2 linked regions of the Ilumatobacter coccineus YM16-304 genome follow. The protein of the gene in region 2 interacts with the protein of the main gene of each other region in a pairwise test. Links are inferred from orthologs where the notes say so. Each region holds a gene or a part of one and is shown on either strand. Other genes may lie near its edges. The genes, in order: def and YM304_RS20650.

Region 1 (3,280 bases), 2.4 Mb from region 2 along the record:
CTTGGACGTAGCCGTCGTCTCGGGCGCTGACCGTCGGCGGCTCGTTCATCTTCTCGAGCGCGGCGATCGACTCGTCGCCGAGGTCGGCCGCCAGCGCGTCGGCGATCCACTCGGGATAGCTCAGGCGAGCAGCATCCGACGGCCACACCATGTCGGCCACGTCGAAGTCAGCGACGCGCCGCAGCACGGCGTTGATGAAGCCGCGGGTCTTCGTCGGCGACAGATCGACGGTCGCGCTGACGGCGGCGTGGGCCGGCACCCCGGCGAAGACGAGTTGATAGACGCCGAGTCGGAGGATCGAGCGGGTCTGGTCGTCGGGCGGCTGATTGGCGAAACGGTCGATGATCGCGTCGCACGCTCGGCGCATGCGGGTCGAGCCGTAGACCAGTTCGGTGGCGAACTTGCGGTCCTGCTCCGACAGATCCGACGCCGCGAGCATCGGGCCGAGCACGAGGTTGGCGTAGGCCCCGTCGTTCTCGATACGGCGAAGCACGTCGAGGGCGACGCCTCGGGCCATGCCGCGCGCTGCCGTTCGCGAGGTCGGCTTCGGCGTCGTCGTTCCGACCTCCGTCTTGCGGCCGGTCTGCAACGCAGCTCTGCGCTGCTTGCGGTTGAGCGGCTTGCCCGTCGGCGGGGCGAAGGCCGTCTGGTCGGCGTCCGGCTGGTCGCTCACAGGCCGCCGAACCGTTCGTCGGCCGTGGGTTGTGCGCCGTTGCGCCATGCGTCGAATGCCATCGGGCCCTTGCCTTCGGGTTGCACCACGGTCGGGAGGATGCTGCCGTCGACGAGGTCGGCGGCGTGGATCTTGAGCCGCTTGCCCCGGAACGTCGTCCAGGCGCCGCCCACGCGGATCCGGCGGTGCACGTCGATCATCGACTGCGACCAGTCGATCTCGAACTCGTCCTTGGTCAGCTTGGACGCGTAGAGCGGCTCACCGCGCTGCGGCGTCGGATCGTCGATCCAGTCGGTCACCGGTGTCGCCAGTTGCTCGACGAGCAGATCGGCGCCGACGTCGACGAGCGTGCGGCGCAACTCGTCGGCCGTCGTGTCGTCGCCGATCGGCACCCGACGTTCGGCGTAGATGCCACCCGTGTCGAGGCCTTCCTCCACCCGCATCACGTCGACACCGGTCTCGGCGTCGCCGGCGAGCAGCGCCCGCTCGACGGGTGCGGCGCCACGCCACCGCGGCAACAGCGAGAAGTGCAGGTTGACCATCGGCAGCACGTCGAGCAGGTGTGGCTTGATGATGCGTCCGTAGGCCACGACCACGCCGAGTTCGGCGCCATCGTCGGTGACGGCAGCGAGCACGTCGTCGGGGTCGTGCGAGACGGTGAGCCCGAGTTCGAGCGCAGCGGCCTTCACCGGGCTCGGCGAGAGAGCGCCGCCCCGGCCCCGCTTCTTGTCGATGCGGGTGATGACGCGAACGACATCGTGACCAGCGTCCACCAGTGCGCGGAGCGGCGGAACCGCCATCTCCGGGGTGCCGAGGTAGACGAGCTTCACTCGCCCAGCCTCAACTCGACCGCAGCCGGCGCAACGGGTTGCGGCGAGCGGCGGCCGCCTCGGCGGCGGTCTGCTCTTCGATGCGGCGGTACTCGGCGAGCGCTTCGGCCCGCTGGTCGCCTTCGAGACGATCGAACATCAGCACGCCGTTGAGGTGATCGATCTCGTGCTGGAACATGCGCGCTTCGAGTTCGTCGGACTCGATCTCGATGATCTCGCCCTGCAGGTCGACACCGCGGACGAGCACGGTCTTGGGTCGGATCATCTCGACGTACAAGCCCGGGATCGACAGGCAGCCCTCGTCGTACGCCCACTCGCCGTCGGACTCGACGACCTCGGGGTTGATGATCGCCATCGGGTTGTCACCGAGGTCCCACACGACGACCTGCTTCTGCACACCGATCTGCGGCGCGGCGAGCGCGATGCCATTGCCCGACTCGACGAGCGTGTCGAACATGTCGTCGACGAGCCGGATGATCTTCCCGTCGACGTCCGCGACCTTCAGTGCCTTGCTCTTGAGCACCGGATCGCCGTATGTCCTGATCTTGTACGACATTGCTGCCAGGCTAGGGCCCGTGGCCCCCCAACCCGACGAACATGACGATCATCACGCTGCGACGGGCCGGTCCGAAACCGCCGACGCGCACTACTTCGACGACGATCCGACGGTCCCGTCAGACCCCGTCACGATCGATGTGACACTGCCCGACACCGCGTTCACGCTCGAGACCGACCGTGGCGTGTTCAGCCGTGGTCACGTCGACAACGGCACGAGCTTGCTCATCCGTTCCGACGCCGCACTGGCCTCGTCGGGGCACCTGCTCGACCTCGGCTGCGGCGCCGGACCGATCGCTCTGACCATGGCTCGCCGCTCCCCCGGTTCGACGGTGTGGGCGGTCGACGTCAACTCGCGAGCCCGTGAACTGTGCGCCCGCAACGCCAAGCGCAACGGGATCACCAACGTGCGCGTCGCCGCGCCAGGCGATGTTCCCGACGACGTGCGTTTTGCGACGATCTGGTCGAATCCGCCGATCCGAATCGGCAAACCGGCGCTGCGCGAATTGCTGACCGACTGGCTCGGCCGCCTCACCGACGACGGCACCGCAACCCTCGTAGTGCAGAAGCACCTCGGCGCCGACTCGCTGCAGAAGTGGCTGATCGGCCAGGGCTACGCCACCTCCCGCGTGGCCAGCAAAGCCGGCTTCCGCCTGCTCGCCCTCACCTCGGACTGACCAACCTGGTCATTTCCATCCGGGAAGGAAATCACCAGGTTGGTCAGTTGGCGATGACGGCGGGTGGCGTGGAGTCGGTGACGAGGACCAGTCGCTGGACGGCGCGAGTCATCGCGACGTAGAGCAATCGGGCGCCGCGAGGTGTGTGCTCGACATCCAACCGGCCCTCGGCGAGCACCTCGTGCGGGTTGACGACGAGCACGCCGTCGAACTCGAGTCCCTTCACGGCGTGTGCCTCGAACACCGGCACCTCGGTCGGCCCCAGGTCGTGCACGTGCGCCACCCCGGTCAGACCTTCGATTTCGAGCGACGCGCCGATCGCATCGTGCAGTCGAGCCGGCGCCACGATGCCCATGACCTTGTGCTTCTTCTTCAGCGCCGCAGCTTCGGTGGCGACGCGACCAGGCAACTCGTCGCTGCCGCACGATTCCCACACGGGCGCATCGCCGGCGAGTCGCACGCTGCGACTCTCGGTCGCGTCGACATCGGTGAGCGGGAGCAAGCGGTTCGCGACGCTCAGCACGGGCTCGGGCACGCGGTAGCCG
Region 2 (3,197 bases):
CGCCGATGCTGCTCGACGAGCACTACCGCAGCGCGCCGCACCTGATCGACTTCTCGGCGCAGCGCTTCTACGACGGCAAGGTCGGCGTAGCCACTCGCCATCCGCGCAACGAACGCGACGACTGCATCGACGTGGTCGACGTCGACGGACGACGCGACGAGTCGGGAATCAACGTCGCCGAGATCGACACGATCATCGACCTCCTGCGCACGCGCGAATTGGTCGGCGAACAGCGCTCGGTCGGGGTGATCACCCCGTTCCGGGCGCAGGCCGATGCACTCGAGACTGCGTTGCGCGACGAGTTCGATCTGTCGCAGATCCAACAGCTCGACCTGCGCGTCGGCACGGTCCACGGCTTCCAGGGCTGCCAGCGCGACACCACCTACCTGTCGATGTGCCTCGACGACGACGCTCCCACCGGGAGCCGATCGTTCGTCGACGACCCGGCACTGTTCAACGTGATGGTGACGCGCGCTCGCCACAACGTCACCGTGGTGTCGAGCCTGCGCAGCGAGTTTCCCGATCTGTTCGCCGCGTACCTCCGCCATGCCGACGCGCCCACTGCGAGCGGCACCACGGTCGCACCCGATGCTCGGTCGTGGTCGGCGCGCGTCGTGACCGAGCTCCGCGACGCCGGGATCGACGTCCGCACCCGCTACCCCGTCGGCCGCCACGAGATCGACGCCGTCGTCGGCAACGGCGACCGGACTCTCGGGCTGATCTGCGGCGTGCACCCCGACGGCCCGGACGCGCACGTCGACCGGCACCTCGAGCTGAGCCGCCTCGGCTGGTCGATCCGCGAGGTGTTCGCGTCGCAGTGGGCCGACGAGCTGCCGACCTTCGCCGTCGAACTCCGCGCCTCGCTCCTCTGAGCGCTGCGTACGCTCGGGCGGATGGACTTCGCTGAGTTGCAGGACGTGATCGAGCGGACGTATGGCGATCGCGATCGGGAGCGAGGCGTGTCGGCGACCGTGGCGTGGCTCGCCGAAGAGATCGGCGAACTCGCCCAGGCCGTGCGCAAAGGCACGCCGGAGCAGCAACTGCACGAGTTCGGGGACGTCGTCGCGTGGGTGGCGACGCTCGCCAATCAGCAGGGCGTCGATCTGAACGAGGCGATCCAGCGCTTCGCCGATGGCTGCCCGAAGTGCGACGCCATCCCCTGCGCCTGCTGAATCAGCGGGCCTGCTGGATGACTTCGGCGATCTGGAGGGCGTTGAGTGCGGCGCCCTTGCGCAGGTTGTCGTTGCTGACGAACATCGCCAGGCCACGACCGCCGGGAGCGCCTTCGTCGGCACGGATACGACCGACGTAGCTCGGGTCGGCACCTGCGGCTTCGAGCGCGTTGGGGATCTCCGACACGACCACACCCGGGGCTCCGTCGAGCAGTTCGTAGGCCCGCTCGACCGAGATCGGGTTGGCGAACTCGGCGTTGATCGACAGCGAGTGCCCGGTGAACACCGGGACGCGCACGCAGGTGCCCGACACGAGCAGGTCGGGGATGTCGAGGATCTTGCGGCTCTCGTTGCGGAGCTTCTTCTCCTCGTCGGTCTCGCCGAGGCCGTCGTCGACGACCGAACCGCACATGGGCAGCGTGTTGAACGCGATCGTGCGAGCGAACTTCGACGGCTCGGGGAACTCGAGCGCCGAACCGTCGTGGGTGAGTTCGTCGGCACGGTCGGCGACCTTGCGAACCTGCTCGTGCAGTTCTTCGACACCGGCCAGACCCGAGCCCGACGTGGCCTGGTAGGTCGAGGCGATGAGGCGGGTGAGGCCGGCCTCGTCGTGCAGCGGCTTGAGCACCGGCATGCACGCCATGGTGGTGCAGTTCGGGTTGGCGATGATCCCCTTCGGCGGGTTGTGCGCCAGATGGCCGTTGACCTCGGGCACCACGAGCGGCACGTCGGGGTCCATGCGGAACGCGGAGGAGTTGTCGATCACGACGGCGCCCGCGGCGGCGAACTTGTCGGCGTAGGCACGCGACGACGTGGCGCCCGCCGAGAAGAGCGCGATGTCGAGGCCCGACGGGTCGGCGACCTCGGCGTCTTCGACGACAATCTCGTGGTCACCCCAGGTCAGGGTGCTGCCGGCCGAGCGGGCAGAGGCGAAGAACCGGAGTTCGGCGACGGGGAAGTTGCGTTCGGCGAGGAGCCGTCGCATCACGCTGCCGACCTGACCGGTGGCGCCCACGATGCCGACGTTCAACCCCGTTGAGGAGATCTGTGCCATGCCGGAAGGCTAACGGTCGAGGCGGGCGCGATCGCCGGAGGTTTGGTGCCGTTGACCAAATCGTTCGCGTACCTGGCAGAATCGGTGGCGTGAGTCGTCGCGGTCAACTCGTCCCCTGGAAGTCAGCTGGTCGTATCACCGAGCGTGAGACCAGCGCAGACGAGGTCGTGCAGACCACCGGGTGGGTGTTCAACAACGAAACCGGCTCGTCGCTCACGCTCGAACAGTTCGTGGCCACCGGCGACCAGGAGGTGCCGTCGTACCTCACGATCTTCGGGTTGCGCAGCCCCGACACCGAGACGCAATCGATGATCGAGATCGGTTGCGGCATCGGCCGGATGACCTGCGCGTTCACTCGTGAGTTCGGATCGGTCATCGGCTCCGACCTCGACGCCGGCTTCCTCGAACGCTGCCACGAGACGGTGAGCCGCTTCGGCAAGGTCGACCGCCTCGAAACGCTCCACGTCGCCGACGGCCGCTCGCTCGACATGCCGCCGAACTCCGTCGACCTGGCGTTCAGCTACATCACGTTCCAGCACTGCGATCCCGACGATGCGTTGGAGCTCACCTCCGAGGCCGTCCGCGTCACCAAGCCCGGCGGGAAGGTCGCGCTCAACTACCGCGGTCGCAGCCGCATCGACACCGTGGTGCTTCCGATCGGTCAGTTCGTGCGCACCCTGTTCCGCATCCCCGGGTTCGGGTCGTGGCTGGCACGTCGGCGCTTCTTCGCTCGGCTCGGCTGGCAGGCCAACCGCCTCACGCCCGACGAGATCATCGGCCCACTGTCGCCGCTGCTCAAAGACGTCGAGGTGTGGCGCAACCCGAAGTCGAAGATCACCGGCTACAAGGCCAGCATCAAAGAGTTCGACGGCATCAACAAGCACCACTACTGGATCGTCGCCACCCCGCGCTGAAGATACGCCTGCAGCTTTTCGAGTGCGGGCAGGGCGAATCCCATCGCCGTCTCTCGT

Evidence for each region.
Region 1: the proteins of YM304_RS20650 (region 2) and def interact in binary tests that used the Escherichia coli proteins (3 or more experiments, as listed by UniProt). The link is inferred for Ilumatobacter coccineus YM16-304 from one-to-one orthologs.

Annotation. Positions count from the first base shown.
Region 1 is NC_020520.1:2,278,766-2,282,045, reverse strand. Bases 287-3,250 are described here. They hold def (peptide deformylase), read right to left. Parts: upstream 2,060-3,250; coding sequence 1,514-2,059; downstream 287-1,513. Other genes in these bases: YM304_RS10265 (HelD family protein), read right to left, coding at 2,779-3,250; YM304_RS10270 (class I SAM-dependent methyltransferase), read left to right, coding at 2,049-2,735; YM304_RS10280 (methionyl-tRNA formyltransferase), read right to left, coding at 670-1,503; YM304_RS10285 (transcription antitermination factor NusB), read right to left, coding at 287-673. Outside these bases: more of YM304_RS10285, read right to left, coding at 1-286; more of YM304_RS10265, read right to left, coding at 3,251-3,280. UniProt on the Escherichia coli protein: Removes the formyl group from the N-terminal Met of newly synthesized proteins. Requires at least a dipeptide for an efficient rate of reaction. N-terminal L-methionine is a prerequisite for activity but the enzyme has broad specificity at other positions.
Region 2 is NC_020520.1:4,660,273-4,663,469, forward strand. What follows is about bases 201-3,081. They hold YM304_RS20650 (aspartate-semialdehyde dehydrogenase), read right to left. Parts: upstream 2,227-3,081; coding sequence 1,174-2,226; downstream 201-1,173. Other genes in these bases: YM304_RS20640 (AAA domain-containing protein), read left to right, coding at 201-872; YM304_RS20645 (MazG nucleotide pyrophosphohydrolase domain-containing protein), read left to right, coding at 894-1,172; YM304_RS20655 (class I SAM-dependent methyltransferase), read left to right, coding at 2,316-3,081. Outside these bases: more of YM304_RS20640, read left to right, coding at 1-200; more of YM304_RS20655, read left to right, coding at 3,082-3,140; YM304_RS20660 (NAD(P)-binding protein), read right to left, coding at 3,113-3,197.